Regions from separate parts of the Gracilibacillus xinjiangensis genome, predicted to be linked through region 2. Evidence: riboswitches for the same ligand, from Rfam matches in the RefSeq annotation. Region 2 holds a riboswitch; each other region holds the start of a gene.
The links. Region 2 has a riboswitch for S-adenosylmethionine ahead of ACFOY7_RS13750 (5-methyltetrahydropteroyltriglutamate--homocysteine S-methyltransferase). Riboswitches for the same ligand answer to the same signal wherever they lie in the genome.
Positions count from the first base shown of each region.

Region 1: another riboswitch for S-adenosylmethionine. It lies ahead of ACFOY7_RS04120 (methionine ABC transporter ATP-binding protein); the one in region 2 lies ahead of ACFOY7_RS13750 (5-methyltetrahydropteroyltriglutamate--homocysteine S-methyltransferase).
Region 3: another riboswitch for S-adenosylmethionine. It lies ahead of ACFOY7_RS06055 (phosphoadenylyl-sulfate reductase); the one in region 2 lies ahead of ACFOY7_RS13750 (5-methyltetrahydropteroyltriglutamate--homocysteine S-methyltransferase).
Region 4: another riboswitch for S-adenosylmethionine. It lies ahead of ACFOY7_RS08335 (5-methyltetrahydropteroyltriglutamate--homocysteine S-methyltransferase); the one in region 2 lies ahead of ACFOY7_RS13750 (5-methyltetrahydropteroyltriglutamate--homocysteine S-methyltransferase).

Region 1 is NZ_JBHSDT010000003.1:238,048-246,183, forward strand. It holds gene ACFOY7_RS04105 (glycoside hydrolase family 30 protein) at 1-1,030, shown strand, start outside; gene ACFOY7_RS04110 (MetQ/NlpA family ABC transporter substrate-binding protein) at 1,161-1,988, opposite strand; gene ACFOY7_RS04115 (methionine ABC transporter permease) at 2,047-2,709, opposite strand; gene ACFOY7_RS04120 (methionine ABC transporter ATP-binding protein) at 2,699-3,733, opposite strand; SAM riboswitch class I at 3,838-3,943, opposite strand; gene solA (N-methyl-L-tryptophan oxidase) at 3,997-5,139, opposite strand; gene ACFOY7_RS04130 (AbgT family transporter) at 5,353-6,882, opposite strand; gene ACFOY7_RS04135 (hypothetical protein) at 7,118-8,136, opposite strand, start outside.
Region 2 is NZ_JBHSDT010000008.1:510,512-518,647, forward strand. It holds gene ACFOY7_RS13745 (GGDEF domain-containing protein) at 112-1,248, shown strand; SAM riboswitch class I at 1,441-1,553, shown strand; gene ACFOY7_RS13750 (5-methyltetrahydropteroyltriglutamate--homocysteine S-methyltransferase) at 1,647-2,753, shown strand; gene ACFOY7_RS13755 (RluA family pseudouridine synthase) at 2,902-3,579, shown strand; gene ACFOY7_RS13760 (DUF4145 domain-containing protein) at 3,661-4,764, shown strand; gene ACFOY7_RS13765 (hypothetical protein) at 4,905-6,152, shown strand; gene ACFOY7_RS13770 (zinc ribbon domain-containing protein) at 6,201-6,404, opposite strand; gene ligD (DNA ligase D) at 6,528-8,136, opposite strand, start outside.
Region 3 is NZ_JBHSDT010000004.1:369,523-377,658, reverse strand. It holds gene ACFOY7_RS06080 (ABC transporter permease) at 85-1,185, opposite strand; gene ACFOY7_RS06075 (ABC transporter permease) at 1,182-2,450, opposite strand; gene ACFOY7_RS06070 (ABC transporter ATP-binding protein) at 2,462-3,394, opposite strand; gene ACFOY7_RS06065 (response regulator) at 3,506-4,144, opposite strand; gene ACFOY7_RS06060 (sensor histidine kinase) at 4,141-5,247, opposite strand; SAM riboswitch class I at 5,505-5,623, shown strand; gene ACFOY7_RS06055 (phosphoadenylyl-sulfate reductase) at 5,757-6,482, shown strand; gene ACFOY7_RS06050 (assimilatory sulfite reductase (NADPH) flavoprotein subunit) at 6,581-8,136, shown strand, end outside.
Region 4 is NZ_JBHSDT010000004.1:897,009-905,144, reverse strand. It holds gene ACFOY7_RS08340 (hypothetical protein) at 374-2,317, shown strand; gene ACFOY7_RS08335 (5-methyltetrahydropteroyltriglutamate--homocysteine S-methyltransferase) at 2,548-3,651, opposite strand; SAM riboswitch class I at 3,760-3,856, opposite strand; gene ACFOY7_RS08330 (response regulator transcription factor) at 3,977-4,663, shown strand; gene ACFOY7_RS08325 (sensor histidine kinase) at 4,660-6,012, shown strand; gene ACFOY7_RS08320 (PepSY domain-containing protein) at 6,114-6,833, shown strand; gene ACFOY7_RS08315 (GTP-binding protein) at 6,879-8,136, opposite strand, start outside.

The sequences.
Region 1 (8,136 bases), on a different contig from region 2:
AGAATCCGGCACTGATTTTGCTTTAGAGAATTTCTCCATAGAAAAAGATAAAGATATTATTAAACTCTTACAAGATATTGATACAACCAATAATCAGATCAAAATACTTGGCACACCTTGGACTGCTCCTGCATGGATGAAATATGGTTATCAACAATTAAATGGATGGTACTTAAATTATAAGGATAAACGTATTTATGAAACTTATGCAGATTATTTTGTGAAATATATACAAATATATAAGAGTCACGGGGTCTCTATTGATGCTATTACGATACAGAATGAACCAGAATTCACCTCTGAATCCTATCCTAGTATGAGTATGGGAGCTGAGGAACAAGCAATGTTTATTAAAAATTATTTAGGACCTGCTTTTTCAGAAAATAATCTTTCCACTAAAATTATTGGTTATGATCATAACTGGAATAATGGAGAGAATTATTCAAAAAACCTTTTAAAAGATAAAGAAACAAGGAAATATGTAGATGGTACTGCTTTTCATTGCTATGAAGGCGAGCCGGCATCTATGTCCAGTGTTCATAATTCCTTTCCAAGTAAGAACATTTATTTAACGGAATGCAGTGGAGGTGACTGGAGCCCAGATTTTGGCAATAATTTAAATTGGTATATGTCGAAATTAATTATTGGGGCTCCTCGAAATTGGGCGAAGACTGTTTTGTTTTGGAATATCGCTTTAGATCAAAATGGCGGTCCAACAAATGGCGGTTGCACTGATTGCAGAGGCGTTGTTACAATCAACAAAGATAATGGTACTGTCTCGAAAAATGCAGAATATTATGCAATTGGACATGCTAGTAAATTTGTTGAACCTGGAGCAGTTCGCATTAGCACGACACACTACAATGGTATACTCGAAACAGTTGGTTATAAAAATCCAGATGGGTCAATTGTTTTAATTGTAGCTAATACCAGTTCCAATACGGAATCATTCCAAGTGAACTACAAAACGGAAGCTTTTAATTATGAAATGGAACCTAATAGTGCGGTAACCTTTAAATGGGAAGGTTAAAGGTGCTGAATTTTAGATTCCCAGCCCATTTAAATCTACTTCTCCGATGATTACAAATAAACCCCCACCTCTACATGTGAACAATGTAAAAAGTGGGGGTTTTCATAAAACGTATTTTTTAAGGCTATTCCTATTGCTCCTCTATTACCTCTTCAATCGGTCGAACCACTGGGACAGCTGCTCCTTCATACTCATCTTCTATGAAGCTCTGTACTTTTTCCGAATGGTAAATGTCAACGATTTGTTGGAACACTTCCTCATTCTTACGGTCCGTATGTGATGCGATGATATTGATATATGGAACACTTTGCTCATCTTCACGGAAAACCGGATCACTTGTTGGATTTAGCCCTGCTGCAATGGCAATATCAGAATTAATAACTGCCGCTGTCGCATCTTGTAATCCTCTGGCAGTTTGGCCTGCTGTTACTGTAACAATATCAAGGTTTTTCGGATTTTCCACGATGCTTTCCACCCCGCCGGAACCATTAAATCCTTCTTTTAATGTAATCAATTCCGCTTTTTCTAAAAGCATTAATGCTCTTCCTAAGTTCGTCGGTTCTTTAGGCAAAATGATTTGCGCTCCATCCCCTATTTCACTTAATTCTTCTATTTTTTCAGAATAGATTCCCATAGGCCAAATAGCTGTCGTTCCTATTGCTGATAAATGTAACCCTTGTTCTTCTTTAAACGAATGAAAGTAAGTAATTGTTTGGAAAGCATTTAAATCAATTTCACCATTGTCTAAGGCAATATTCGGCTGCACATAATCACTAAATTGGATAATTTCAATCTCAATACCCTCTTCTGCCGCCAATTCTTTCACTAACTCCCATGTCGGTGTTTCTGCCGTAGTTGTACCTACTTTCACATTAGTAGAATCAGCAGATCCGTTATTGGAACCACAACCAGTTAAAATAAAAATTATTGCTGCAAAACTAATTAAAAATTTCTTCATATGTTTGAACTCCCCTAAGTTGTTTTTTTATATCTCATCTATTATTGTTATTAATTACTTACGATCTTCTAATTTTCTTAGATAAATAGTTTCCAATTGATTGAATAAGTTGTACCATAATTACGAGAATGATCACAGTAACAACCATAACCTCTGTCTGGAATTGATTGTACCCATATGAAATGGCTAAATCGCCAATTCCACCACCACCTACTGCTCCAGCCATTGCTGTCGCACCAATTAGGCCAATGATAGCAATGGTTAAGGACAGAATTAAAGAGCTTAATGCTTCTGGTAAGAGAAATTTCCAAATAATTTGCCAAGGTGTAGCACCCATTGATTCTGCAAGCTCTATTGTCCCCTGGTCCACTTCCAATAAAGAATTCTCTACTAACCTTCCAATATATGGGGCAGTATAGAATACTAAAGGGACTATTGCGGCAGTCGTTCCAATTGATGTTCCAACAATCAACCTTGTCAATGGAATAATTGCAACAATTAAGATAATAAATGGAATCGAACGTAAAACATTCACGACAATGTTCAATAGGTTAAAAACAGTTTTATTTGCTAAGATCCCCTGATCTCTAGTAATAACCAAGGTAATTCCCAGCGGTATACCAATCAATAAAGATATCAAAAATGCAACAAAAATCATATAAAGTGTTTCATTAAGGGAACCGAATAACTCAGGCCAAAACCATGACCAACTAAATTCCATCTGCCGCAACCTCCCTAATTGTTGTATTTTGTTCTTGTACATACTTAACAACTATATTGACTTCACGAGAATCCCCGATAAATTCGATGATAATATTACCAAACGGCTGACCTTGAATGGTTGTTATCGTCCCATGAATGACATTTACATCAACAGAGAACTTCTTAGCAATGTTTGATAACAATGGGCTATTGGCAGATTCACCTTTGTAGAGAATTCTGTAAACAGAATTAGATGAACCCTTTTCTAAAATGTTCTTCCATGTTGCTTCAGGTAACGCGTCATTTAAGACCGTACGAACAAAACTTTTCGCTATATCTGTTTGTGGAGATGTAAATAGATTTATCGTTGTACCCTGTTCCACTATCATTCCGCCATCTATAACAGCCACTTTATCGCAAATATCCCTTATCACATTCATTTCATGTGTAATTAGAAGTATGGTAATTCCCATTTCATCTCTCACTTGTTTTAACAAATCTAGTACAGCATTTGTTGTATCAGGATCAAGCGCGGAGGTAGCTTCATCACAAAGCAAGACATGTGGATCTGTTGCTAGCGCTCGGGCTATACCGATTCTTTGTTTTTGCCCGCCAGATAGCTGCTCAGGATAGTGATCTGCTTTATCGGCTAAACCGACAAATGAAAGGAGTTTCATCACTTTATCATGAATAGCTTCTTTCGAATATCCTTCCAAAATAAGTGGCATCGCGACATTCCCGAAGGCTGTTTTTGAATGCAACAGGTTGAATTGTTGAAAAACCATCCCTATTTTCTTTCGTTCTGTTCTCAGATCTTTTGCTGGCAGTTTCGTTAAATCTTTGCCATTAACAATGACCCTTCCAGCAGTTGGTTTCTCAAGTAAATTAACACAACGTATCAAAGAGCTTTTACCCGCTCCACTATATCCCACTACTCCATATATTTCTCCTCGTTTTACTTCAAGGTTTATGTTCTTAAGTGCCTCAACTGGATTATCTCCGTCTTCTCCATATAGTTTGCGTATTCCTTCTAGTCTTAACATCAAACCCTGCTCCTTTTCATAAACCGAATAGTAAAATTAATTTTCCCGACAATAAAATTAAAAGAGCCTTTTTTATAATCGAAAAAGGCTCTTTTAATCTAAAAACCTTATCTTTCAGAAAAAATTTCTGCAGGAATTAGCACCTTTCTAAACAATTAGAAGGTTGCCGGATGTCATCGGGCCATGTCCCTCGATCACTCTTGATAAGTATTATATATTTTGGGAAAAACTATTTTCAATCATATATAGAAAGGAGTCGAATGTCAACAGTTTTTCAACCTTTTTATCGAAAACTGTCGAATATTTAACATAGACTCACGATTTCCTGTTACCAATTGACTAAGAATCTCACCGACTGCACTACTAAATTTAAAACCATGTCCTGAAAAACCACACGCAATCACAACATGATCATGTTCAGGATGCTTGTCTATAATAAAATCCTCATCAGGAGTATTTGTGTATGTACATGCTTTCCCTACTTTATGCTCCCCAAGGTCTGGCATATACTGTTTTGCAAAATTGCTAACATCTGCTCTGTCTGCATCACTTGTACCAAAAGGATCGATTGGTTTATCCATATCTCTGGGAGTTCCGCTGTCATGTCGTCCTATCTTCACCCCAGCACCATGTATACTTGGAAAACCATAATACGTACCGATAGGTGATAGAAAAGAAAATGCCGGAAAATTAGTTGAATGGTATTGATCTAAGTTTTCGCCAGTTTCAAACCATGAGAAAGTAGTGCGCAATTCTTGCAAAGGCAACTCTAACCCAATTTGCGGAAGAAGTTTTCTCGTGCCGGCACCTGCCGTTAAAATGAGGGACTTCGCAGTATAATTTTGTTGATTGGCTTTCACTGTTACACTATTATTTTCGATAGAAATTGCTGTAATGTTTGCATCACTTACTATTTCTGCACCATGTTCTAATGCAAGCTTTTTAAATGCACGGATACAATTTTCACTCATCAATACCCCTGAGTCCAGCTCGTAACATCCAATGTACTCATCAGGTACGTTGAAGCCACTCCATCGTTGATTGATTTCATCAGCGGTTAACTTCTCTACATTTAATTTATAACTTTTTGAGCTTTTTAATACATTCTGAATAAACGGGGAATCTGATTCACCGACATTTATCACACCTGTAGGAAGGAAAATATCTTCTCCGGATATATCTTCTAATTCTTTCCATAATTGCTGTGAACGCAATGCCATCTCCACATAACTCTCACCTTCGCCATAAGCATGGCGAATTATCCTCGTTTCCCCATGATGAGAACCAAAGGTATGCGGCGGGCTGTATTTATCGACTAACAACACTCGTTTTCCTTGCTTAGCTAGGTAGTAACCTGCCGCCATACCCATTGATCCCGCACCTATGATAATTACTTCATAATCCATTTATGTACCTCCTGCTGATGCAATTAATCTGTCAACTTGTCCGACCATAGTGAAACGAAATATACTAGGTTTTATTTTGTAATAGTAAACCTTTCTATCATCAAAAGCAACAAGTGGGAAAAAGTAACAACGGGGACATATTGAATTACTTTTTCCACTTTTTTGAGCCTTCGTGGAACTGCCACCCTACTATTAAAAAATATTTAGCCTACTTTATTGGATCGGATAGTGAATCCCCGCGCCTGGCCCTACAGGCAGACCTAACAACATCCAAATAAACAACAAGATAATCCATCCTACAGAAAATGCTGCAGAATATGGAAGCATAATAGAAATTAATGTTCCAATACCAATCTTCTTCTCATATCGCTGAGCAAAAGCAATGATTACCGGGAAATACAATAATAATGGTGTAATCATATTCGTCACAGAATCTGATATTCGGTAAACTAATGTAGTTAATTCTGGTGTATAACCAAGGTTCATCATAATTGGTACAAAGACTGGTGCTAAAATCGTCCACTTAGCTGAAGAGCTGCCTATAAAGAGATTGATAAGCATTGTTAAAAAGATAAATGTTAAAATTAGACCAAATCCGTCAAAGCCTGTCTCCTTTAAAAATTCAGCGCCTTTGAATGCAATCACTGTTCCCATATTTGTTTCCCGGAAGTATGCAATGAATTGCCCTGCAGTAAAAGCTAAAGCAATATAACCGCTCATGCTTGCCATTGTTTTCCCTAATAATTTCGTTAAATCTTTATCGTTTTGAATTACTTTGGAGACAATTCCATAGACAAGACCTGGAACGAAGAAAATAATGAAAATGACAAATACAAGTGAGTCAAAGAACGGGGATTCCATATAGCCTCCATCCCCTCTTAATGGCCCAAATGATAAAAAGGCCATGACTGCTAATGTAATCAGAAAACTAATTGCGGCAAAACGCAGCCCTTTCTTCTCTACTAGAGTAAGCTCATCTACTTGCTCACCCTTTCTCTCCCCTTCATATTTTCCGAGACGTGGTTCGATCACTTTTTCAGTAACTAACGTACCAATGACAGTAACTAATACAACAGAAATAGCGGCAAAGTACCAATTCATCGATACAGTAATTGTATCCGCATATTGCGGGTCAATGGTTCGAGTTGCTTCCGCTGTTAATTCACGCAAAATTGCATCAGTGGAAGTTAAAAACAAGTTGGCGCCAAACCCACCAGAAACACCCGCAAATGCTGCTGCCAGTCCTGCGATCGGGTGACGGCCAAGGCCTAGAAACAATACAGCCCCCAATGGTGGTAAAACAACATAGCCAGCATTAATGGCAAGGCTGGACATGACCCCCGCAAACACAAGTGCAGCTGTTAAAAGTCGTGTAGGAAAGGAGAAAACTGTTGCTTTTAATGTTGAATTAACAAGCCCAGTCTGTTCCGCTAATCCGATCCCTAACATTGTAACAAGCACTGCTCCTAATGGCGCAAAACCTATAAAATTATCAACAGCATTTTGGAAAATGTATTGCAGACCGTCAACACTAAATAAGTTATGAACTTGTACCTCTTCACCTGTTGTTGGATTATTTATTGACACACCAGAGAAGATACCAGATAAAACGATTACCAAAAGTGCTAATATAGCAAATAAAGATAATGGCGATGGAAGTTTATTGCCCAACCATTCAATTCCATCCAATGAACGGAATAATGTTCGTTGAAAAAAATTGTTCTCTTTTTCCTTACCTCTCATAGTTTTATCCCCCTAATTCCCATAAATATAGTATGAATTAATCTAGCAAATATTCAACTTAATGTAAAGTGAAATGTTTTCCAATAATTATTTTTTAGTGAGAGGAAAATGTATAGTAAAACACCAAAACTAATATCTATAAAATAGGGAAATTTAGGCAGAAAAGGCAGATGCCTTAAAAGAAGGGGGGATTATTGGGAACACGAGAACTCCCGCCCATGTTCCCTCTTAGCTTTTAGACGGATTCATCATCATGTTTCTCTTCCATTCTCTTAATTATTTCATACCGTTGTCTTTGGCGATTTCCATAAGTGGAAGAAAGAACTGCATCTTCATTTTCCAAAGTTGTACCAAACGCTCCAATAAACGTCGAAAGGCTAGTCGCGGTCCAAGCTAACGATATATACCTTAATAAATCAACACTTCCGGAAATTTCCGATTGCATAAGTTCACTAGGTATTAAAATAATGGCAGCAAAAATAAAGAAAACAAATAAAATAATGTAATAAAAAACAACTGTTACTAACAATGTAAAAACTGTTGTAAGATTATAGATGATGCGCAGAGGTTTACTTTTTCCTTTATAAGGCTTTTCCCACAATTTATGTACAAGTATAATCCATGTAACCATTAATCCGATCGCAATAACTGTTACTAAAAACGTTCGCCCAATAGTATAGTGACTGCTTAATTTCCACAATGTCGGAAAAACCAAAGCGAAACATCCTGTCGTAAAAGCAACCACCACTATTTTTAAAAAATGGGGGAAAATAACCCACGGTTGATTCGCTCTTAACATTCCTAGTATTAATCGAAAAATCCCTAATACTCTAGGCTTATATGTATATAACACATTTCCATTCGCCTTATCATCCATTTCCCTCCTTTGAAATGGAGAGAGAGTTTTTAACTTTTTCTTACTGCTTGCCTCTTCTTTATTCGGTTGTTTTACATTGACAACGGAGGGATCCACCATATCCTTTAGTATTCTGATAATAAAACTAATAATTCTTCTTTTTAAAGGAAATATGCCAAGTGAAGGGACACTTACCCATGCAACATTCTTCACCCTGTCCATCTCCATCACAACTGGTGACTTATGGTAAAAAAACGGTAAATCGGTTAGACATATTGCAATATCCCATTCTTTTTGTTTCATCTCCTTGTAAGTAGCTTTTTTTACTTTTTCTGCATCTTCGGTCACACCAGTTAACGGATCAACTATGTATTCTACCTTCCATTCAATTCCGCTCT
Region 2 (8,136 bases):
GGATAAAATGTAAAAAAACAATATTATAGAAGATATTAGGTGATAAGGCCTAATGGATTGTGTATAATTAATAAAAGGGTAATGCACGGAAGATAAAAGGATGGGAAACAAATGATAAATGAAAGTCACCAACTTGTTAACAATAAATTGTGGACTGTGAAAGTGCTAAATATCTATTGGATAATGGTATTCATGTCATTTGCAGGGCAAGTGATTGGTTTAATTATCACGATATACTACTTCCCATATTATGTAAAGGAGTATACAATAAGTAAATTACTAATTCCTGCAACTATACAATTAGCTGCAATGGGATTAACTAGTTACTTTATTAAGGTAAAAGGGGTAAAAGGTGCTAGAATTTTGACATTTACGGGCACGATATCTGCACTGGCTATCATTATCAGTCACCCTTCTGTACCAGGACTCCAGGTTCTGATGTTGCTGCCAATGGCTGCCATATTAATTTATTTGGATCAGAAAAAACTTAAATTTAGTTTGATTGTAAATCTTATTGGTTTGTCTTCCATTTATTTATTGCCATCAATTCGAGCTGCTGTATCTGTATATGAATATTTTGCTTATATCTTTGTTTTATTATGCAGCTACTTCGTTTTTCTGTTCATTCTATCCAGGGTAAATGAAGTTCTAGAGATGCTGCATAAGACTACAGAGAAGGAGCGGGAATTAATGGTGAAGAGTACAATGATGGAAAGGCTGACGAAGATTGATGCACTAACAGGGCTTTATAATCATAAAACATTCCATGAATATCTGGACTTTCTATATGAACAAAGTATAGTTTATGATATGCCGTTGCAATTAGCTGTTATTGATATTGACAATTTTAAAAGGGTAAATGATAAATATGGACATAGTAATGGGGATATTGTATTAAAGCGTGTGGCAATTGCCATTTCCGAAAAAGTAACAGAGGATGATATTGTTGCCAGGTATGGGGGGGAAGAATTTGCTGTATTACTGACAAACAAACAGTTAGAAACAACCTATAGTTTGTTAGAAGAAATTCGTTGTCATATTTCTGAACAGTTTCATGAGGAATTAAATGGAAATGTAACGGTTAGTATTGGCTTGAAACACCTCGAGAAACACTTATCTAAGGTGGATTTCTTTGATGAAGCAGATGATCTTCTATATCGGGCAAAACATAAAGGGAAAAATCAAATTGTCTGTGACCAATTAAATCTAGCATCCTTTAATGAAAAGGCACTAAATGGCCAGCATTAGTAATATATCATTGTTTATGGTTTTTAATATTCTGAATTCTTTGAAAAAAAGTATTGCATTTTATTGAACGATATATTAAACTTACAATCAGTTACTCATAAGTACTAGCTACTGGTTGAGTTACACCATCCATTAATCCGGGATATAAATAATTCCTGGAAATGAAAGTATCATTTTATAAAATTAAATAATTTCTTATCAAGAGAGGCGGAGGGATTTGGCCCTGCGATGTCTCAGCAACCAGTCTATATCGATAGACCCGGTGCTAATTCCAATAGACTGTCAAACAGTCTAAAAGATAAGAAGAATGACTTTTGCTAATGAAAGGCCTTCTTCTTAGAAGGTCTTTTTTGATGCTAATTAAGAAAAGTTAAATGCCAAAAAAAGGAGAATGAACAATGACAACAAAACTAATTACAGCACCATTTAAAGCCGACCATGTAGGAAGTCTGTTAAGACCAGAGAGTCTGCTGAAAGCGAGAAAAGATTTTCAAGAAGGGAAAATCTCCTCAGAACAGTTGCGTGAAGTGGAGAATAAAGAAATTGCACACATTGTTGATAAACAAATTGAAGTAGGTTTAGAGCTTGTTACTGACGGAGAGTTTCGCCGTCGCTTCTGGCATACCGACTTTTTGGAGCATTTAAACGGGATTGAAGGATATGTTCCGGAAGTTGGCTATATCTTTAATGGAGAAGAAGAAACAGAGAGATATAATATCCGCAATAATGGCAAGGTTTCTTTTAATCCAAAACATCCATTTATTCAGGATTTTAAAGAATTTAACGAAATTGTTGACGGAAGAGCGGTTGCTAAACAGACAATCCCTAGTCCGAATCAATTATTTAATGAAGGAATTCGCAATGCTTCTATTTATCCAGATATTGAAGAATTTGCAAAAGATGTGATTCAGGCATATCGTGATGCAATCAAAGCATTTTATGATGCGGGTGTTCGTTACCTTCAATTTGATGATGTGTATATTGCAGGACTATCTTCACCAGATATCCCGTTTAATGACGGAGAATTTTCAAGAGATTACTTAATTGATTTGGCATTACGTGTTGTAAATGGCGTACTTGAAGACAAACCTGGTGACCTTATTGTAACAACACACCTTTGCCGTGGAAACTATCGTTCTAACTGGGCATTTGAAGGCAGTTATGACTTAATTGCACCGACATTATTCGCAAAAGAAAAAGTGAACGGCTTTTTCCTGGAGTATGATGATGAACGCTCAGGCGGTTTTAAACCATTAGATCATATTCCGAACGGCGGAGCTCACGTTGTACTTGGACTGATTACTTCAAAGAATGGAGAATTAGAGGATAAAGAATTGATTAAAGCTCGTGTAGAAGAAGCATCCAAATATGTTCCATTAAATCAGCTGTGTTTAAGTCCTCAATGCGGCTTTGCCTCTACACACCATGGGAATAAATTAACAGAAGAAGACCAATGGAATAAATTGAAGTACATTGTAGATTTAGCAAAAGAGATCTGGGGATAAAATGGTTTACACGCCTTTGTTGCATTAGAAGCGACAAAGGCTTTTTTATTGGTAAGAGCAAAAGAGATTTTGGACGAGACTATTTTAACTAGGTATAATTTATGGTATGATCGAAGACATCAATAAAAAAAAGGAGTCTGGAGATACTATGGAGATTCCGATTCTGCATGAGGATAACCATCTGCTTGCTGTCGAGAAACCTGTTAACGTTCCAGTTCAAGCAGATCGCTCACAAGATGAGGATCTGTTAAACATATTAAAAAAAGATATCAAACAACGTTATCAGAAACCGGGGAATGTATATTTAGCTTTAGTGCATCGATTAGATCGGCCTGTTGGCGGTGCCATGGTATTTGCTAAAACATCCAAAGCGGCATCCCGATTATCTGATGCGATTCGAAGAAACTCTGTCACTAAGCAATATTTAGCGGTGATTCATGGCTTGCCCTATAAGAAGTCTGGCAGATTAGAGGATTATTTAGTAAAAGATCGACAAAAAAATATAGTCAGGACAGCTTCGGAAAGGGAGACAAAAGCGAAAAAGGCGGTATTGGACTATCAAGTTCTCGAAACATCCAATAATTTTAGTCTAGTGAAAGTTGATCTGCATACAGGTCGTCCTCACCAGATAAGAGTTCAATTTGCCTCACGTGGTTTCCCTCTCTTCGGTGATCAGAAATATGGAGCAAAAGTCAATAAACCAGGACAACAAATTGCATTATGGTCCCATTGTATTGGATTTGACCACCCAGTAAAAAAAGAAGAAACCTATTGTGACTCCATCCCGCCAAATGATTATCCCTGGAATTTATGGGAAGCAATATAGTATTGGAGAGTAACTATCTTTTGATAGTTGCTTTTATTTGTCTTATAAACTATTAAAAGATTGATCGAGAGGTTAGGTATTATGAAACAGAAAAAGTATTTTTATTATTTTCTTCAGGAGATATCCTTTGAGTTAGCTCAAATTGCCAGAGAACTAGAATACAGTGTATTTACTAGTCCCAGAACAATGCTCACACATGCCCGAGTATTTGTTGAGGGAGTTATCCAGCATGTTTTTCATTTAGAAAAGATATCAGAATATGAAAAGACAGGCTTAAATGATCGAATTCATTGTTTAGTGGATCAAGGTCTTATCCTGAAAGAACAAAGTGATGCAATGCATAATATCCGCTTGCTAGGTAATGATGCAGCACATCAAACAAGAAATTTCCGGTTTTCAGAAGCATTATCTGCGTGGGAATCACTCTACATTGTGATTAAATGGTATGTAGAAACATATGGCTCTGCAACAGTGGAAGTCCCTGAATATAAAGATCCATCAATAGAACAAGCGCACACTTACGATATTCAGGAAATTCATTTACGGTTGAAAGAATTAGAGGACAATTTGACGATTCAAATTAATCAAGTAACAAATCCTGATAAGGAATTAGAAAAACACCAGAATGTACCTATAGCGGAAACTGTACTTCTTCCAGGTGATACAACGATTCGAGTCATCCAGTATAATAATGAGCAAATAGAGATTCCTTACTTTCTTCGAGATGCATTTTTATTGCCTCAAAGGTTCCCAAGTGCAGAACGATTTATGATTGCATTAGGTGGTGTCCAACAGGGACGGGTTATGAGTGAGTTACCTGCCAGGATTAATGGAATGTCGAAACTTGTGAAACGGTATAAAGAAGAAAATGAAGCATACTTCTTTTCAGATCTGAAACAATTCGTTGAGGAGGAGAGGATTCGGCGAAATGTTTTTCAGCAGCACCCTGGCGAGTTGTTTTTATTCTTTCGTTCAGAATATATAATTATGACCGATGGTTTAGCCACTACACTCTTAACGGAAGACAATTTCAGCGGCTTCCCTAATTTCCTCAGACAAATGCATGAAGATAATATTAACAAAGTAGGACAGCTGCCACAAGAACTTTTAGTCCTTGCCAAATACGATAGAGTAGGGGTAGGAACGGTAGAAAAATTATTCCGCCAGTTAAAAAATTTTCAATAATTGGATGCGTATTTTCAGTCAATTACAGTGATATGTAGTATGACAAAACGGATAATTAATTATTTCCCCATGTTTTTTAGTACTATACTTTTTTCTTAAATGAAGTATAATATTTTCATGACAACATAGGAGTGATGGAAATGGATGGACATCTTGTGAAGAGTGTGATTATGCTTACAGGATCTGAACTGAAAATGCTTTATATCTTATTAATTAATTCACCATTGAGTAGTGTTCTGTCAATGAATCAAGTGAATTTTGCTTCATATCTTGAGGAACAAATGGAAAAATTGAGAAGTCATAATAAAGAGAAAATGCAGGTCGATATTTTCTTGAAAATGACCGAATTGTTTAAGTTAAAGGGGCTAAATTACTCGAATGAAAAAGTCTTGTTTGAACAATCGTCCTACATCTTCAACCAAGCTTTTCATCAATTATCTAAAGATAATAAAAATCTGAAACAAGCTATTTCAGATAATGAGAGAAAAAGCATTTTTATCCAAACTCATTTCGATAAATTATTTAGTAAAGAACCCTTAGCAACTCCTTCCATTCTTCTCTTTAAAGATGTGAAGGTAGTAAAGAATGTTCTTTCAAATAATCGATTTTTATCAAGAAGTCATCCAGGGAACAGGCTTTTAGAAGTGATTATAGCTATCCTTCTGTCCAAACAAGTTCAGGATTTTAATGACAGTGATTTGCAATTATTTCTGAACGAATGGCAAAATCGATTTAACAATTATAATACTTTACATAAGCAAATGGCCGAATTAGAAGTGGAACGGGATGGTGTTCAAAACGATTTTGATGAAAACCAAAAGATTATTAACGAAATTCAAAAACAAATCCGCCATGCCAAACAGCAAATCTCTTTAGAGAAAAAGACTTTGCAAAGTCTATTGAAATATGCTGATTTGGAAAAATTGCAAGTGAATCAATCGTTTGAAACAAACCGTCAGGCATATGAAGAAATTCAGCAAAAAATTGGGAGAATATATCGATCACATCCGGCTCAGCGAAATTCTGACAGTTTTTTTTCACAAATAAGTAAAACTTTCTCAAGCATTGGTACATCGATCCAAATCAAAAATGAAGAAAGAAAAGCGAGTTATTATTTAAGCGAGATGGTTGAGGATATATTAAGTTCCAATGTCTCATTTAAGGAAGCGGAACAGAAGCGGATTAAAGACTGGGAGAAAAAAATAACCGATTTTAAAAAATGGGAAAAGCAGCATAAAAAGTACCAGGAAATGTTAAAAAAAGAATTAATCCAATGGAAATATCAAGTTGCAACTATTAAGAAGAATATTAAAGAATTAGAAAAAGAAAATTACGGATTAGCTGACATCCCACTGGAACTAAATCAACAATTGCTATTAGAAGAATAATGATTAGAAGAAAATCCTGTAAGGCTTTAACCTAACAGGATTTTCTAATTAACCGAAAAACAAATCTAATATGTTAGAAGTTTTTGATGCATGCTTGTTATAAAATTCGGAATAGCCGCATTCTTCACAATATATTACGATGAATTGATTGTGCTGAATATCAAACATTTTCGATAAACCTGTTCCTGTCATTGCAACTTCTTTTTGCGCTGCATTTCGACTTCCACATTTGATACAACCATTATTCGCCATATGGACACCTCTTTTCTTCAAATTTAAAAAATTGGTATCTTCTAGATTTATCATATCATAAATATTGGTAGTGCGAAATAAGCCTTGCACTTTACTTATAACAGCCTAAATGTGCCAAAAGTTTCACGTTTTCATCCACCCGTCAGCAAGCAAAGGGCACCCTTTATCCATTAATCTCTCAGGCACTGTATCAATTGTAAATATTCTTGGGTCCAAATTTTCATCAAGTTCCTCCCAGAATAATGGTGTAGCAACAGTTGCTTCCTTCGTCGCCCGAGTCGAATATGGTGCAATGATTGTTTTCTTTGGTGCGTGTTGAACATAATCAAGATACAATCTCTTTCCCCTGTTTTTAATCAATCGTTCTGTTGTGAAAGAATCGGGATATTTTTCAACAAGCACATTGGCAATCGCCTCCATTAATTCCCTTGTCTGGTTAAAACTCAACGGTTCATTATGAATAGGTGCATGTACTTGAAGTCCTGTCCTGCCTGATGTTTTAACAAAAGAAGGAAATCCTTTGTATGTTAGTAAGTCTTTAATAAGTTTTGCTGCTAACACAGCTAATGGAAATTCATCTAATGATGGTGGGTCTAAATCGAACACTATTTCATCAGGGTAATTCCTATCCATTCTGTGAAACGGAACATGAAACTCGATCGCAGCATGATTAGCAAACCACAATAAACTTTCTAAATTATTACATAATAGATGGTTATTATTAGATTCAATATATTCAGGTGCATGATTTGGCAAGTGTTTCTGATAAAAGGATTCCTCTTCAATTCCATCAGGATATCTGATTGTAGTTAAATGTTTATCCTGCAATCTCGGTAAAATAAATGCAGCAACTTGACGATAATAGATAATAATATCTCGTTTTGATTTGTCAGGGAAAAGCAATTTGTCTGGTTTTGTGATTTCAAATGCTTCCGGCAATTGGACTAATTGTAACTCTAACTGTTTATATGTACACTCTTCCGGTTCTAAATCAAACCGAAATCCGCCAAAATTAGGTTCTCTTAATTCCTGATTCTCTGCATCCAGGCAATTTATATTTACACAGATACTTGGGTTAATGTGCCAAGTGTTTTTGCCAATCTTTGTGCCATTTTGATGAATAAAAGACGTCAGCGTTTTTCGTTCCTCTGACTTGATCCCATTTTTTATTTTTCCAAGTTTTATCCATTTGCCATTATGATATATTGCCGTATCGAAATAGTCATTCTCGGAATTATACCCTGTAATAACCCCTTGTATTATTCGGTAATTTTTTACTTTCTGCCAATTTTCTGTTCGTTTTCCATATACATAACGAGAATGTTTCTGCTTAGAAACCATGCCTTCACACTGATGAAGAAATATAATTTGCTGTATTTCTTCTAATGACTGATAGAAGGTAATAAGCGAAAGACGATTGGATAATGTATCAGCATCTTCGGAAAAGTTTTTGAAAACTTCTCTTAACAGCTGTTTACGTTCCTCTAATGTTTTTTTGATTATCGATTTTCCTCTGGAATAAAGCAGGTCAAAGCAGATAAAATTGGCAGGCCTTTCAGCACTTGCTGTGGTGATCTTTTTCTTGTCTTTCATTCTGCTTCTTTGCTGGACTTGTGAGAAAATTGCCTGGTATGGTGTCCGTAAAATAACAAGTTCGCCATCAAGAAATAATGGCAAAAAGTCTTTCACATAAGGTTCATTTTCTTTGCACCATGTTACTATTTCAGGAAAT
Region 3 (8,136 bases), on a different contig from region 2:
ATAAAGAAAAGCTAACCAATTTGATCCATTTTGCTTTCTTTATAACAAAATGAAAAAGAGTCTAGCAATTCGCTAGACTCTTTTTCATCTTCTTTCCATTAAATTAATTCCAACTCCCATACATAATACCCCCATCAACAGGAGAATGGATAATGGCTGTGTAATATCCACTAAATCTTTCCCATAAACAGTGACTGTTTTTAATGCTTCCATCCCGTATGTTACCGGGATAACCTTAGAAATTGTTAAGACAATATCATTATTCACGATCTCAATTGGCCAGTAAGCTCCCCCAAGCATTGCCATACTTACAGCAACAATTGGTACAATTGCATTTAGTTGTGATGAACGATTGACTAATCCAATTAACAACATACCAAGTGAAACAATGGCAAACGTATAAACAAAACATATCAGGAAGATTTCTAGCCAATTACCTCCAATCTCAAAACCAAAGAAGTGTTGGAACATAGCGAAAACGATTAGTATCTGGGCCATTCCAATGACAAAGGCAAAACTTAAATAACCTAAGTATACTTGCCATTTTCGGACAGGTGATAATATGAGCCGGTCCCAGCTGCCTCTTTGCTTTTCTTCTGCTACCTCACCTAGACTAAAAACAATGGTATATATCGCAAAAAATAAAGTCATTCCAAACAATGCTTGCAATTGATTATTAAATAAAAATACATCTCCTTCTGATTCACCAATTTGGCTTTCAACCACTATAGGCGGCCGCTCTAGGGATTCCTTAATTGATTGACGTAACTGTTCGTTACCAGTCTGATTAACTGCTTGATCAATCCTCAACTCTTCCCAATAAGTCGAACTGATATATTGCTCAACAATCGCTTGGTTAGGGTTCTCTGTTCCAATTATAATACGGTAATCTTCCCTTGCTAGTACAACACCGAAACTGGCGATGCCCAATGCAATATTCTCCCTGGCTTTTTCATAATTAGTTTCGATAAATTGAAAACCTTCTAATTGATTTAAGTGATCAATAAATTCTTCCCTGTCTCCTTGCGGAAAATCATCAGCAAAGCTTGTTGGGATAGAAATCTTGGATTGATTGCTAGCACCGCCAATAAATATAATAAAGACAATTGTCATAGCAACCATTGCCAGGACCATGAATGGTTTTCTGCGGAGACGTTGCCATTGTAATAGGAATATATTCATCATGAGTCAGCCCTCCTTGTCGGGAATACCATGATACTTATAACAAAAATAACGAGTGCGATGATAATAAGACGATACATGTACGGCATAATGTTTGCTAATGGCATTCCTTGATTTGCCAGCATATATGCTCGCATTGTCATTCCGTTTGGAGTCCAGCTCCCAATCGTTTGAATAACTTCCGGAAAAGCGGTAATTGGTGTAAAGCTGCCTCCAAGTAATGCCATGACACTAACAACTCCACCTGAGAAGGAGCCGGCAATAGAATTCGAGTTGAAACGAACAGTCAGAGCAATAAGTAAGCTGCCTATCGCACCAACAGCTATCGCATAAAGGAGTGTAATCGCAAGAACAGTTAATGTAATATCCCATGTAAATGGTTGAAAGGATTGCATAATCAGTGATGAAAGACCGAACAAAATCAGTATTTGGATAAATGTCATCAGAATAACTGCCAGCAGTTTGCCTAATAAAAAGTAAATTGGATGTGTTCCAGACAATATAACTCTGCCCAATACCAATTGCGAGTGCTCGGTATATGCTTTTGCAGCCATGGTGGAAGCAACGAAGAACGCAAACATTACAGCCATCCCAACAGTATAATATTCCATTGAGCTGATTGGATCCCTGCTGGTAATTGTTTCCTCAACTGCAATATTTTCTATATTAAGGCCTGCTTCTATCGTTACATCAGAACCGGCAGATTTTGCAATGGCAGCTTCTATATTCAAGGAATTAGTGAACTGTTCCATAATATTCTGGAGAATATCCCCAGCAAAATAAGCGTGTTCTCCTTTCGTGATGCTTAGTGTACTGGTTGCCGGTTGACTGAGCAATATATTAGCTAACAGTTCATAAGTAAAATCTTCCGGGATCGTTAGTATGGCATCAATTTCTTGTGAGGATAATTGTTTTTCCGCCTTCTCCGCATCCATTTCCACGACTGTCAAAAAATCTAAATCCTCTTTCAATAACTGTTGCAGTATCTGGTTTGGTTGTAATTCTTCTGTTGCTTGCGTTAATCCTGCAACTGCTTCTTCTGGAAGTGATTGATCTTCTAATTGCTGGACAAATAAAGAAGTTCCTTCCTCAGGGTTATCTTCTTCCACTAAAGCAACAGTCATATCAGATGTTACCTCTTCTCCCATCACACCTTTTAAGGCAAAACCTAAAATCATCATTAATACGAACGGCATCAGGAGAATGATTAAAAGCTCGGTGCGATCACGCCATAGCAGTTTCATATCTTTTACCAAGAAATCGAACATAATCACCCCTCCTAATCTCTTAATCTTCTTCCGGTTAGATGTAAGAAGACATCCTCTAGTGACGGGACTTCGATATTAACACTATTAATAGATATTTGCTGTTGTTCTGCTAATTGAAAAATATCTGCCAGTTTACGACTGTTTTTCGGTACGATTAACTTTAGCCCTTTCTCCCACTCTGTAACCTTCAAGACTGATGACTGCTCTTTCAGCGCTTCTTCAAAAGTTATGGATGACTGATCTGTTTCAAGATGGATCGTTTCTTCACTTGATAAAATACTTGTCAGCTCATCTTTTGTACCTGTTGCAATTACCTTCCCATGATCCATTATATATATTCTGTCACATAACCTTTCTACTTCCTCCATATAGTGTGAGGTGTAAAGAACGGTCATCCCTTGTTCTTCATTTAACGTTTTCACCATTTCTAAAATATAATGACGTGACTGTGGATCAATCCCCACTGTCGGCTCATCCATAATGATGATGTCCGGGTTATGCAACAGGGCTACAGCAATATTGATTCGTCTTTGCATCCCGCCGGAATAATTTTTTACAAGTTCCTTTTGCCGATCTTCTAGTCCAACCAGTTTTAAGACTTCTTGAATTCGCTGTTCTAATTGCTTTCCTTTTAACCGATAAATCTTGCCGAAAAATTTTACATTCTCATATGCAGATAATTCCTTATACAAAGCAATCTCTTGAGGCACAACCCCTAACGTCGGACGGATAATGTTTGGATTTTTAATTACATCTTGCCCATTCCATGTTACAATCCCCGATGTTGGCTTCATTAAAGTGGCGATCATCGAGATGAATGTCGATTTCCCTGCACCATTTGGTCCCAGTAACCCAACAGATTCTCCTTGTTTTAAATATAAACTGACATCATCCACCGCTACTTGCTTTTTATATACTTTGCGCAATGCCTCTGTTTCTAGCAAAGGGTTCACCTTCCTTTAGTTCATTAATATATTCTTAGTTTAATTGAAAAAGGACAGTGCGAACACTGCCCTCAGTCATTACTTTTCATCCAAACTGTGACTTAAGTCATTTTATACATAACCATTCCGTATCGCATAGATAGCAATTTGTGTACGGTCCCTTAATTCAAGCTTATCAAGAAGTTGACTAATATGATTTTTTACCGTACCTACAGATAAAGCCAATGCCTCTGCAATTTCTTTATTACTCTTCCCTTCTCCAAGCAAACATAATATATCTGTTTCTCTTTTCGTTAATGAAACAGGATGACCTTCATTAACAGGCGCCCTTTTTTCCAGCAAATGCGGGACGACTTTCTTCGCTACCTCACCTGGTAATTGTAATCCACCAGCTAAACAATTTTTGATTGCATGGATAAGCTGGCTTGCTTCTGCATCCTTCAGCAGGTATCCATGAACACCTATTTTCAACGCCTGAACAGCATATTCTTCATCATTAAATGTTGTCAGCATCAGTACCTTCATTTCCGGAAAGCGTCTTAGCAACTCTTTTGCCGCTTGCAATCCATCCATCTCTGGCATTCTTATATCTAATATCGCCATATCATAATAATTCTGCTCACGTAATTTTAATGCTTCCTGGCCATTTTTTGCTTCACCTGTTACATGGATGGTTGGATCAGTTTCCAACATCATTTTAATTCCCTGTCTAACAATTGCTTGGTCTTCGGCTAATAATATCTTTATCACTTAGGACCCCCCTTTATTGGAAACATGCCACGAATAACAAATTGGTTACTGTATGATTGAACCTCTAATTGACCGCCAATTTGAATCAGTCGTTCCCTCATCGCCTTTAAACCAAATCCTTCTTTTATGTCTATTTCATTTTGTAATGGATTAATCACTTCAAACCGGAAATGGGTGGCACCAGGCGCTTCCAGAATGATTGTCGCCTCTTTTCCAGAACTGTGTCTCATAACATTAGTTAGTGATTCCTGAATGGCACGATAAACAACGCTAGCCTGTTCTGGACTCAATGAAATAGACAGAGCATTTTGCCGCATCGAAAATGATATTGATATGTACTGCTCTGCCTCGAGTTTACGAATTAATTGAATAATTGCTGCAATCCCTGTAATCTTATCTTCCTTTAATGCTTTCACTGCTTTTCTCGTTTCGGATAAACTTTCTTGTGCTAAACTTTTTAGCTGGCTCCACTCCTCACGATTATCCTGCAGCCTTAATATTTCAATTTGCATTAATAAATTCGTTAATGTATGACCAACACGATCATGAATTTCTCTTCCTATATAAATACGCTCTTGTTGCCTGACATGCTCATCATTCGATATCGAATCACGTTTTACCTTGCGATACGTATGCAATAGCGCCTGATAACGTTCTTCTAAGTCTGTTACATCTTTTACGTTTTTTTGAAAATAATAAGCGAATAAAATTGTAGATATAGATACTAAAAAAAGCATGAGGAGAATTATAGGTGAAAAAAACTCCATATGTATTAAATAAATGGATCCTATCACGATGATTAACAAGCTATACATCGTTTTTCCTCTGAAAAGATAAGTAATATGGACAATTAAAAAAATAAACATCATCCAAACAAATGGATTCACTACCCCATTCAATGGGATAAGAAATGTAACAGTTAGTACAATGCATAAACCGAACCAAATGATGTAATTTCCCTTTTTTATGATAGAACGAAAGAAGAATAATGAGAAAAAAATGGCTGCCATTCCAAAAAGGTATGCCGAATGAGACTCAGCATCCATCTCGACAATTAATCCACCTGTCCATGCCAACAGCCATAATAATAACCAAAGCCACATTGACCCCCGCATATGCCCCCCCCTTTCTCAATAATATACCATAATTCAGAAGATTCGAGCTTCGGAAATATTATCGTGCAAAGCACTTGTAAGACGTTAAATGAACAGAATGACATTATTAACCTACTTAACGTTTGGCAATATTACTATATAGTAAAATACTCTCAATCTATATTCTTCGTACACTTTTTCATAAATCTCTATTGACATTGCCAAAAAATAGTTATAGTATTACATTAAATGTTCATAGAAAGCAATTCTTATCCAGAGAGGTGGAGGGGCAGGCCCGGTGAATCCTCGGCAACAGGTTCGAACTTAGAACACTGTGCCAAATCCTGCGGGACAGCATATACTACGAGTACCCGGAAGATAAGAAGTAGTGATGTCAATCAAACTTCTTATCAAACCAGATAAGAGGTTTTTTATTATAAGGTAAATTGCCATCAAGTATGAGGCAAATCACGTTCTTCCAATAGGATTGTATCAAAACAAAAGGAGGATGTTTATACATGACAGAGCAGTTAATTACGTATGAACATTATCGAGAGAGTCACTGGAATGGATTTACACCAGACGCAGAGGATCAGACAAAAGGTGCTCAAGATATTATTGACTACGCTTACGGGTCTTATGGAGATTCCTTAGTGTATGCTTGCAGCTTTGGTGCAGAAAGTATGGTTTTGATTGATTTAATTTCTAAAGTAAAACCTGATGCGAAGTTAGTTTTCCTTGATACAGACCTTCACTTTCAGGAAACATATGATTTAATTGATCAAGTGAAAGAAAAGTATCCACAATTACAAATTGAGATGAAACGACCTGAATTGACGTTAGAAGAGCAGTCAGAGCAGCATGGTTCGGCTTTATGGAAACGAAATCCTGATCAATGTTGCTATATAAGGAAAATAAAACCATTAGAAGAAGTGTTGAATGGTGCGACAGCATGGATTTCAGGCTTAAGACGCGAACAATCGCCTAGTCGTGCAAACACAGAATTTTTTAATAAAGACAATCGGTTTAAATCTGTGAAAGTTTGTCCGCTAATTTATTGGACTCATGATGATGTATGGGACTATATCCGGTCGAATAATTTACCATATAATCCTTTGCACGATCAAAATTATCCTAGTATCGGTTGTATCCCATGTACAAAACCAGTAGAGCAAGGCGGGGATGAACGATCAGGAAGATGGACAAATTTCAATAAAACAGAATGCGGATTACACACCACGTAAGTTATGGTGCTTATTTTTATGACAATATCAAAGTAAATCAATAGGTTTAATTATGTAAATGGATCCTTTATCCAAAAATCTACTTAGGGGTGAGTTTTTTGACATTACAAGTTGTCAATAGTCCTTTTGACGAAAGGCAAACAGAAATCTTAAATCAGCTGTTACCAACACTAACCAATGCACAAAAAAATTGGCTTGCAGGCTATTTAGCTGCTTCTCAAGCAACAGAAGCTCCGGCAGCTCCCGGGCAACCACAGGCACAAGCGACATCAGCACCAACAAGGACGATAACCATTCTATATGGTTCCGAAACCGGGAACAGCCAAGCACTTGCGGAAAGCCTAACAGATAAATTAAAAGCAAAAAATCTAAAAGTATCTGTATCAAGCATGGATGATTTTAAGCCAAAGAAAATTAAAGAGGTAGAAGATTTATTTATCATCACAGCTACGCATGGTGAAGGAGATCCGCCAGATAATGCCATTCAGTTCCATGAATTTTTACTTGGGCGTAAAGCTCCTAAATTAGAGAACGTCCGCTTCTCTGTTCTGGCATTAGGCGATGAGTCTTATGAGCATTTTTGTCAAACAGGTAAAGACTTTGATAACCGCTTAGAAGAATTAGGAGCAACACGAATTTACAACAGAGTAGATTGTGATGTAGATTACGATGAGTTGGCAGAAGAGTGGATGAACGGAGTGTTAGCAAAGTTAGAAGAAGACCAGGGTAATCAACAGACCGTTGACATTGCAGCACCTACACCAGCTGAACAACCCATTTACTCAAAAAGCAACCCTTTCTCTGCTGAAGTTCTGGAAAATATTAATTTAAGTGGAAAAGGTTCGAATAAGGAAACGAGACATATTGAATTATCTCTGGATGGTTCAAACTTCAGTTATGAACCGGGGGATTGTCTAGCAATCTATCCAAAAAATGACCCGGACTTAGTAAAGCAAGTTATTAAACAACTAGACTGGAATCCAGAGCAAACAGTTCCGATCAATAAACAAGGAGAAATTCGCTCCATTCACGAAGCATTAACATCCATTTTTGAAATTACCAGATTGACAAAAGGCTTGCTTGATAAGGCTGTAAGTTATTTCAAAAATGATGATTTACTAAAATTAATTGCTGACAATGAGCAAATTAAGCAATACATCGATGGCAGGGATTTACTTGATTTAATTCAAGATTATCCGCCAGCAGAACTTGATCCAACAACGATGATGCATTGGCTGCGGAAGATACCGGCACGCCAATATTCCATTTCAAGCAGTTACAAGGCAAACCCTGATGAAGTTCATTTAACTATCGCAACAGTTCGTTACAATAGCTGCGGAAGAGATCGCACGGGAGTTTGTTCCGGTGAATTTGCTGAAAGAATTAAACCTGGTGATGTTGTAGAAGTATATGTTCACCGCAATCCAAACTTTAAATTCCCATTTGATGAGTCCACACCTGTTATTATGATTGGACCAGGAACAGGGGTTGCTCCATTCAGAGGATATATTGAGGAACGTGAAGAACTCGACTTAAAAGGTGACACATGGTTATTCTTTGGTGATCAGCATTTCCGTTCTGACTTTCTATACCAAGTCGATTGGCAAAATTGGCTAAAGAAAGGCTATTTATCTAAGATGGATGTAGCTTTCTC
Region 4 (8,136 bases), on a different contig from region 2:
AAACATTAGTTCATCACAAATGTCTAGTTACTCATAAGTAACTAGGTATAACAATTGTAATTATAGTAGAAGAATGTACCTACTTTTCAAAATATTACAATAGAACTATAATAAACATGTATTTTCTAATAAGGAAAAATTTCCAAGAAAGGTGGTGCTGATGAAAAAAACTATTTAAGAGGAGGGATGATCATATTAAAGGGTTTTAAGGAAAAAATAGAATGTGTCGTTACCTTCAAATGTTTGGCCGCATAAGAGATAACGACTAAGAATACGCTTTCTTTCATTCTGTTTAACATCATTCTATTATTTTTGAGATTCATTTGCAAGGTTTTTGCTGTTAGATTTATTTTAAAATATTAGGAGGGTTTTCATGAATACAAAAAAATATGCTTTCAATGGTTTACAAAGTAACTCATTGAAAGCAGGATATTTACAGTTTAACGAGGGTTTATTAAAACGAGCAATTTGTGCCGATCTTTTGGATGCTATGGAAGAACTAAGGATAAAAAAAATAAAAGATTTATCACCCACAGATGAACAGTTCATAAAGAATACTCCATATTCTATTAGTGAATATTGTACACTAAATGATTTTTATATAAGAATTCAAAGTGAATTAAAATCATTAGTACAGGAATTTCCTGAATTAGAGACATTTCAGACGCTTTTTCTCCATGAAATAAATCAAATACTGGAACAAAATCAAGATTCGAAGACTTTATTAAATAACATTTTTCACATCTATTCATTACTTAACCTCCACTTAGAAGCATGGGAAGAAAGACAAAATTCCAGTAAGCTATATATGAAAGATGGCAGATTCTATATACACATAGAACTAGAAGGTGATTTAGATAACATTGAACCGCCAGAGCTAACAAATTCTCAATATTTACATGTAATCAGTAATCTTATTACAGACTTACGGAAGCAAAATCGCTTACCAACTATTGATGAACGAATGGCAATTCGCTTTGCCTATGTACTATTAGAAAAAGGGCATCGTTATAATGGTCCTATTATTCCTTGGGGAAATTCAGGCTTCCGTGATGTTCAAACTTATGCTTCCATTACTGATCCAGGATTAGGACATTTGTATGGAACCTTAAAGTCCAACGATAATTTAAAAGGGGTGATTGTTCACATTGAACACCTGGAAAGAGGTAGTGATCAAGACCGTGAATTAGTTGAGCCGTACCGCATACCCAATTTCAACATTATTGGGAGAGTTAAGTTGAATGTTGGTGGTGATGCACCATCCTCATCATATGTCGGGAGACCATTATTTGAAAGTGATTTTAAACCTTCTGCTGTAAAAACTGTACATACATGGTCTGCAGCATGTTCAGCTATTTTTATGGATGGTTTAACCGAATGCAAATTAGCAATTGAGAGGATGACAGCAACTGAGGCAATACGATTCATGAAATACATGGCGGGTAATGTTCGAAGAGATCCACATACCCAAGCATTAGCGGCAGCTTTCAACATAAACACGCCTATTTTAGATGACCGTGAGAAAACTATAAAAGAAAATAACGGCAAACCGAAGCTAATTACAGATCGCTTTGAAATTGGAATGTTAGGCATTGAAATAGTTAAAGAAGGCGGATTTGATAAAGTTACTTGGGATGGAACAGCTAATACGTATCCAAGTAAGTGTGTAATTGAGCAACTTACCTTCTCCGAAGCACTTACAATGGTTCATAAAGCACATGAAGAAGGTTTACTTACTTATTTTTCTGCTGGATTCAGGTTCAAGCACTTACCTCAAGTCATCTATACAGGTACGGATGGTATCGGATTGGGCGGCGCTCAAATTCTTCGTTACATGGACTCAAATACAGGATTCCATGGGCCTTTTAAAGAAGAGAACATATCTAAAATTATTGATATCAGAGAGAAAGCAACCAAAGATACGAAAGGAAAAGCTGCTATTTTATTAAGTAGATTAGACCGTTTGTATTTTGAAAAGAGCATTACACCTAATGACAACAAGAAACGTCAATTACTCTTTACCCAATTAAAGAACAATGAAGTAGCTGAACTAGCAGAGACTATTCAAAAGTTGGCTCATATTGATGCATTACCTCATGATACTTCACATCCGTTATACAGCTGGGCACAACGCTTGATTTCAGCTAATACTACGTGTATGGCTGCGCAAATTTTCGAAGAAACAAAACAATGGGGAGAATTTCTGGATTCTCTAAGTACTGCTATGGATAACCAAGATTACGAAAAGCTGTCTGAACTTTTGTTCTCCATAGAAAAAGTGGAAAAATCCAATACAGGAGAACTAGTAACTGTTTAATGTAACTTTAAAAGCGGAGGGTTTCCTTAGCGATATACTTACTCTAATCACCATTTTCTCATCATTGTTTTTCCCTTCTTTTCATTTTTATTTAGAAGAAATGAGTGCAGTAATGAATACATTGATGAACAGTAATGAAGAGTAAGCATACGTACTTGATGGAACAGTGAACATGCATTTCCAGAAAATGAAAAGACTATCACTCTGTTGAGCGATAGTCTTCTATTATTTTATCCCCAAATCTCTTTTGATACATCAACAATAAATTTTAATTTCTTCCATTGCTCTTCTTCTGTCAGGATATTTCCATGATGTGTTGATGCAAAGCCACATTGTGGACTTAAGCAAAGTTGATCAAGAGGAATATATTCGGACGCTTCTTTAATTTTTGCTTTTATTGCTTCCTTATCTTCCAGTTCACCTGTTTTAGAAGTCACAGCACCCACAACCACTCTCGCTCCACCTTTTGGAATTTCAGCCAGTGGTTCGAATCCGCCTGATCTTTCATCATCATACTCTAAGAAGAAACCATTTACCTTTTCTTTTGCAAATAAAGTTGGTGCAATTAACTCATAACTGCCCTTAAATGCCCATGATGATTGATAGTTCCCGCGACATAAATGTGTTGTAACAATTAAATCTTCCGGCTTGTCTTCCAGGACACCATTTACCACCCTTAGTGCCAGATCGATATATTGTTCCCGATTATAGATATCTCCTTCAAAACTCATGTCTGGTGAAGAAAGTCCAGCAATATATACATCATCAAATTGTAAATAACGGCAACCTGCATCATAAAATGCTTTCACAGCATCCTTGTATGCTTGAATGATATCTTTAGTGAATTCTTCCATATCGGGATAGAAATCATGGTTTCTTAAATTAGGATAAAAGAATTGGTTTGGACTAGGTATTGTTTGCTTAGCTACAGCCCTGTTGCCAACAATCTCCTTGAAATCTTTAAAGTGTTGAATAAAAGGATGATCTGGATTAAAAGAAATCTTCCCAATGTTTCTAACATTATATGGTTCTGTTTCTAAGTCAGCAAATTGATACCCATGGTCTGGTACATACCCCTCGTAACCATTCAAGTTTTCCATAAAATCAGTATGCCACCACAGCCTTCTAAACTCTCCATCAGTAACAAGCTCTAAACCAGCTTCAATTTGCTTGTCTACAATTCTTTTTACCTCTTCTATTTGAATCTCATTTAACTGATCCTCTGTTATTTTTCCTGCTTTAAAATCAGCTTGTGCTTGCTTTAATCTTTCAGGTCTTAATAAACTTCCTACATGGTCTGCTCGAAATGGTGCTACATTTGTAATTGTTGTCATAATTATCCTACTCTCAATATGTATTTATCTATTCTTATGATAACATGAGAAAATGAGAAAAAACCTCTTCTTACAAATAAGAAGAGGTTGAATGCCGTTTCACTGCTCTTCTTATCTTCAGCAAACGCTACTGGAATTAGCACAGTACAATATGTCTGTTGCTGAGGCTTCAAAGGGCCAGTCCCTCCACCTCTCTGGATAAGAATAGATATGTAATTATTAACTATGGTAATCTAGCAATTGGAAAATGTCAACAATATTATTCGTTTTATCACTTTTTTATCATGTCTGTGCTATATTATTGAAAAGAAGGTGGTGAATCAGGATGTCGTCCATATTGATTGTTGAAGATGAAGAGAAACTTGCAAGAGTATTGGAATTGGAATTAAGTTATGAGGGATATGAAACAGAAACAGCTTTAGATGGACAACATGCTTTTCAGTTATTGCATTCAAATACTTACCAATTGGTATTATTAGATATTATGTTACCAGGAATGAGTGGTCTCGAAGTGTTAAGAAGATTTCGCAAAATAAATAAAGATACACCTATTATTCTATTAACAGCAAGAGACGAAGTGCATGATAAAGTATCAGGTTTAGATCTTGGTGCAAATGATTATGTAACAAAGCCGTTCCAAATCGAAGAACTGCTGGCTAGAATTAGAGTACATTTAAGAACAAATACTAATCAACAACAGGAAACAGACATGCTGCTATTTGATGATCTTCTGATTGATTTGAAATCGAGAAGTGTAAAAAGAGGCACACAGTCAATTGAACTGACACCAAGGGAATATGATTTACTAACATTTTTACTTAAAAATAAAAACCAAGTCTTCCAAAGAGAGCAACTGCTCGATAAAGTTTGGGGATATAACTATGCTGGTGATACAAATGTAGTAGATGTATATATTCGTTATGTCCGAAATAAAATCGACAAACCATTTAATAAGTCTACCATCCAGACGATTCGCGGTGTTGGTTATACTATAAAGGACATAAAGATATGAAACTGGGGACAAAAGTACAGTTATTTTTAAGTATAGGAATGGTAATTGTTGTTGTGTTCGTCAACAGTGTTGTCTATTTTTTATATGAAAGCAGAGTTAGTGAGAACGAGATAGCTCGTGTGAAGGAAGATGCGCTATCCATTATGGAGGCTATTGCTCAGCAAGATGAAATCAATGTAGACAGTTCGCGCCTATTAAAGGCATTCTTACCTGCTAATGGAATGATTCGTATTATTGATGAAACAAACCATCCGATCCATAACTATGCCAAAGACGCAAGCTACCATAATTGGCCAGTTCAATATACCGACAAAGAGATGACAACACTAAACCATTCATCAGATGATATACCATATGTACAGGTAGCCATCCCTGTTATTTGGAATGATGGATCCATTGTTACTCTTCAAGTAAGTGAAGCTTTATATTCCATGAAAGATGCACTCAACAGACTCCAAGTTGTTTTATTGATCACTTCATTATTTATGATCATACCAGCTATTTTAGCAGGCATCATGATCGCTCACTATGTTACTAAACCGATAAAGAGGCTAACAAGGGAGATCAACAGTAATCCAAAGAATGGAAAATGGGAAAAAATATCGATAACAGCAAATGGGAAAGATGAGATTGCTGAAATGCAACTAGCATATAATCAAATGATTGATCGAATTGACGAGAATATGGCTAAACAAGCCCGATTTGTTTCAGATGCGTCTCATGAGTTAAAAACACCACTATCTGTGATAACCAGCTATACAGAGTTACTACAGAGACGAGGTAAAGAAAGAACAGAAATATTTGATGAAGCTGTTGATGCCATTCTTTCAGAAGCTGGTAGAATGAAGCATATAACAGAGCAAATGCTCATGTTGGCAAAGAATGAAACGATCGAGAATGTCCGCTTTGCACCAGTTAATATTACTGATTTGATTCGTGAAGTGGTTCGCTCATTATCTATTGCATACAATCGTGATATCCACTTATATGAGGAATCCCCTTTGTCTCGAATGGTTAGTGCAGACAAGCAAAAACTATACCAGGCAATCTATATATTAGTTGATAATGCCTGTAAATATAGTGATAAAGAAATTAACATCTATTTAGTAGATAAAGAGGAGCATGTGCTTATTTCTGTTCATGACTTTGGTGATGGTTTAAGTGAAAACGATCAAAAACTAGTTTTCGATCGTTTTTATCGAGTAGATAAAGCAAGAAGCAGAAAAGCTGGCGGGAGTGGCTTAGGCTTGGCGATTTGCAAAGCCATAATCGATGCACATGGCGGTTATATTACGATAGACAGTCAACTTAAAAAAGGCTCTACTTTCTCCATCCATATCCCAAAATAAGAAAGATGAGAGGATTTCTCATCCATTTCTCATTTTTCTCTCATGAGGTACTCATTATCGAAGTCTACAATAAAAGTATCGAATAGAAAGGAGTACTTTTCATGAAAAATAAAACATTTTTTATTGTATTAACAAGTTTACTTGTTGTCGGAGGAATTTTAGCAATTCTGCAGTTTTCACCAAATAAAGCAAGTGCTTATTTATCTGAACAAGAGGCTGAGGATAAAGTAAAGAGTCAATTTTCAGGTGAAATCGTTGAAATTGAATTAGAAGAAAATGATAATCGCAGAGTCTATGAAGTGGAGATAAAAGGAACAGAATCACACTATGAACTTGAACTGCATGCTGAAACTGGGGAAATTTTAAAATTAGAGGAAAAGGTCATCGTAAAAGCTGCTTCTGATAATAATGAAACAGATGATGACAGGAAAACTGACCAATCTAACAGTGCACAACAAACCACTTCTACAAAATCAGCAAGTAATTCAAACCATACTGTAAATTCAAATGAGAGTAATGCAGATGACCGCAATGAAACTACTTCAACAAACACAAACCAGGTTGATGACGGTACTAGTAAACAAAGCCAAACAAAAACCACAACGAAAACGTTAATTTCATCTGAGAAAGCGAAGTCGATTGCGTTAGATCAACATAGTGGAACAGTTAAAGAATTGGAGTTAGATGAAGATGACGGTCATATGGTATATGAAATAGAAATCCATACAACAACTAATGAAATTGAGATAGAAATTGATGGATATACTGGTTCTGTTATTTCTGTTTCTAAAGATGATTTAGATGACGATGATGAAGATTAATCCTCCTATCATATAAGACTTGAAATGGAAAAGCAACGCAGCATATTAGTGCGTTGCTTTTTCTGTATTTGCATGCATATGTTCCTTTGCTTCATGCCATGGGACAGAATAACTCTCCCCTTTGGCGCAAAAAACGGATGAAGACCGGTAAATTGGATCCTGATTTTTATCATAAGCTAGCTTCTCCATAACCTCTATTGGATTATGGCACTCATAATAGCCTGCATAACGCAGCTGTAACGAGCCTTTACCTTTTGTAAAGGAAGCGAAGGTTATCGGATAATCCCGAAATGTTGAGACAGGGACTTTACCAGTTAAAATTGCTTTTTCTCCCTCTGTTACCGGGGCATCAAATAAACCGTTAGCCTTCTCAATATCTGCGATTACCCGGCCAATTAAATGGGAAGGTACCTTTATTTTCACCTCATAATAAGGTTCAAGAAGTAACTTTTCTGCTTGCTCTAAACCTTGGCGTATTGCTCGATAGGTAGCTTCTCGAAAGTCCCCGCCTGATGTGTGTTTTTCATGTGCACGGCCATTTATCAGAATTATATGAATATCTGCCAACACAGCCCCTGTCAGTATCCCTGTATGAGCCCTTTCAAAAACATGCTGTTCTACTAATCTTTGATAATTTAATGGTAAATCATCAACATGGCATCTATTTTCAAATGTTACTCCATTTCCTCTTTCTGCTGGTTTTAATTGCAGATGAACTTCTGCATAATGTCTTAACGGTTCAAAGTGCCCATACCCCATGACTGGAAATTTAATCGTTTCCTTATAAAGAATTTCAGGGGGAGTAAAATCGATCAACTTATTAAAACGCTCAAATACCAATTGTTTTAACACTTCTAACTGAATTACACCTAAAATATGCAAATGAATCTCTTTTAATTCATTATCCCACTCTACCTGTAAGGAAGGGTCTTCTGCATCTAGCAACTCAAACAATTGCAACATATCTCTGTCACTTTCTTCCTTACCATATTCCACTTTCACTCTCATTGTTGGCACCATCGTATAAGTTGCAGATTTCTTACCTTCTCCTGCCGTATCCCCGATTGATAATGTACTAGAACCGGCAACAGCGAATAATTGGCCTGCCTCCACTTTATCAACAGATGAAAAATTTTGGCCGTCATAAATTCTTAATTCATTCACTTTTTCGCCATTTAATTGTTCACGAACAGACATTTGCCCTTGTAATGCTTTTATAAATGTTAATTTATGGCCATCTTTATCATGTCTGATTTTATATACAGTTCCAATAAATTGTCTGGAATTATCCCATGTTTTACCT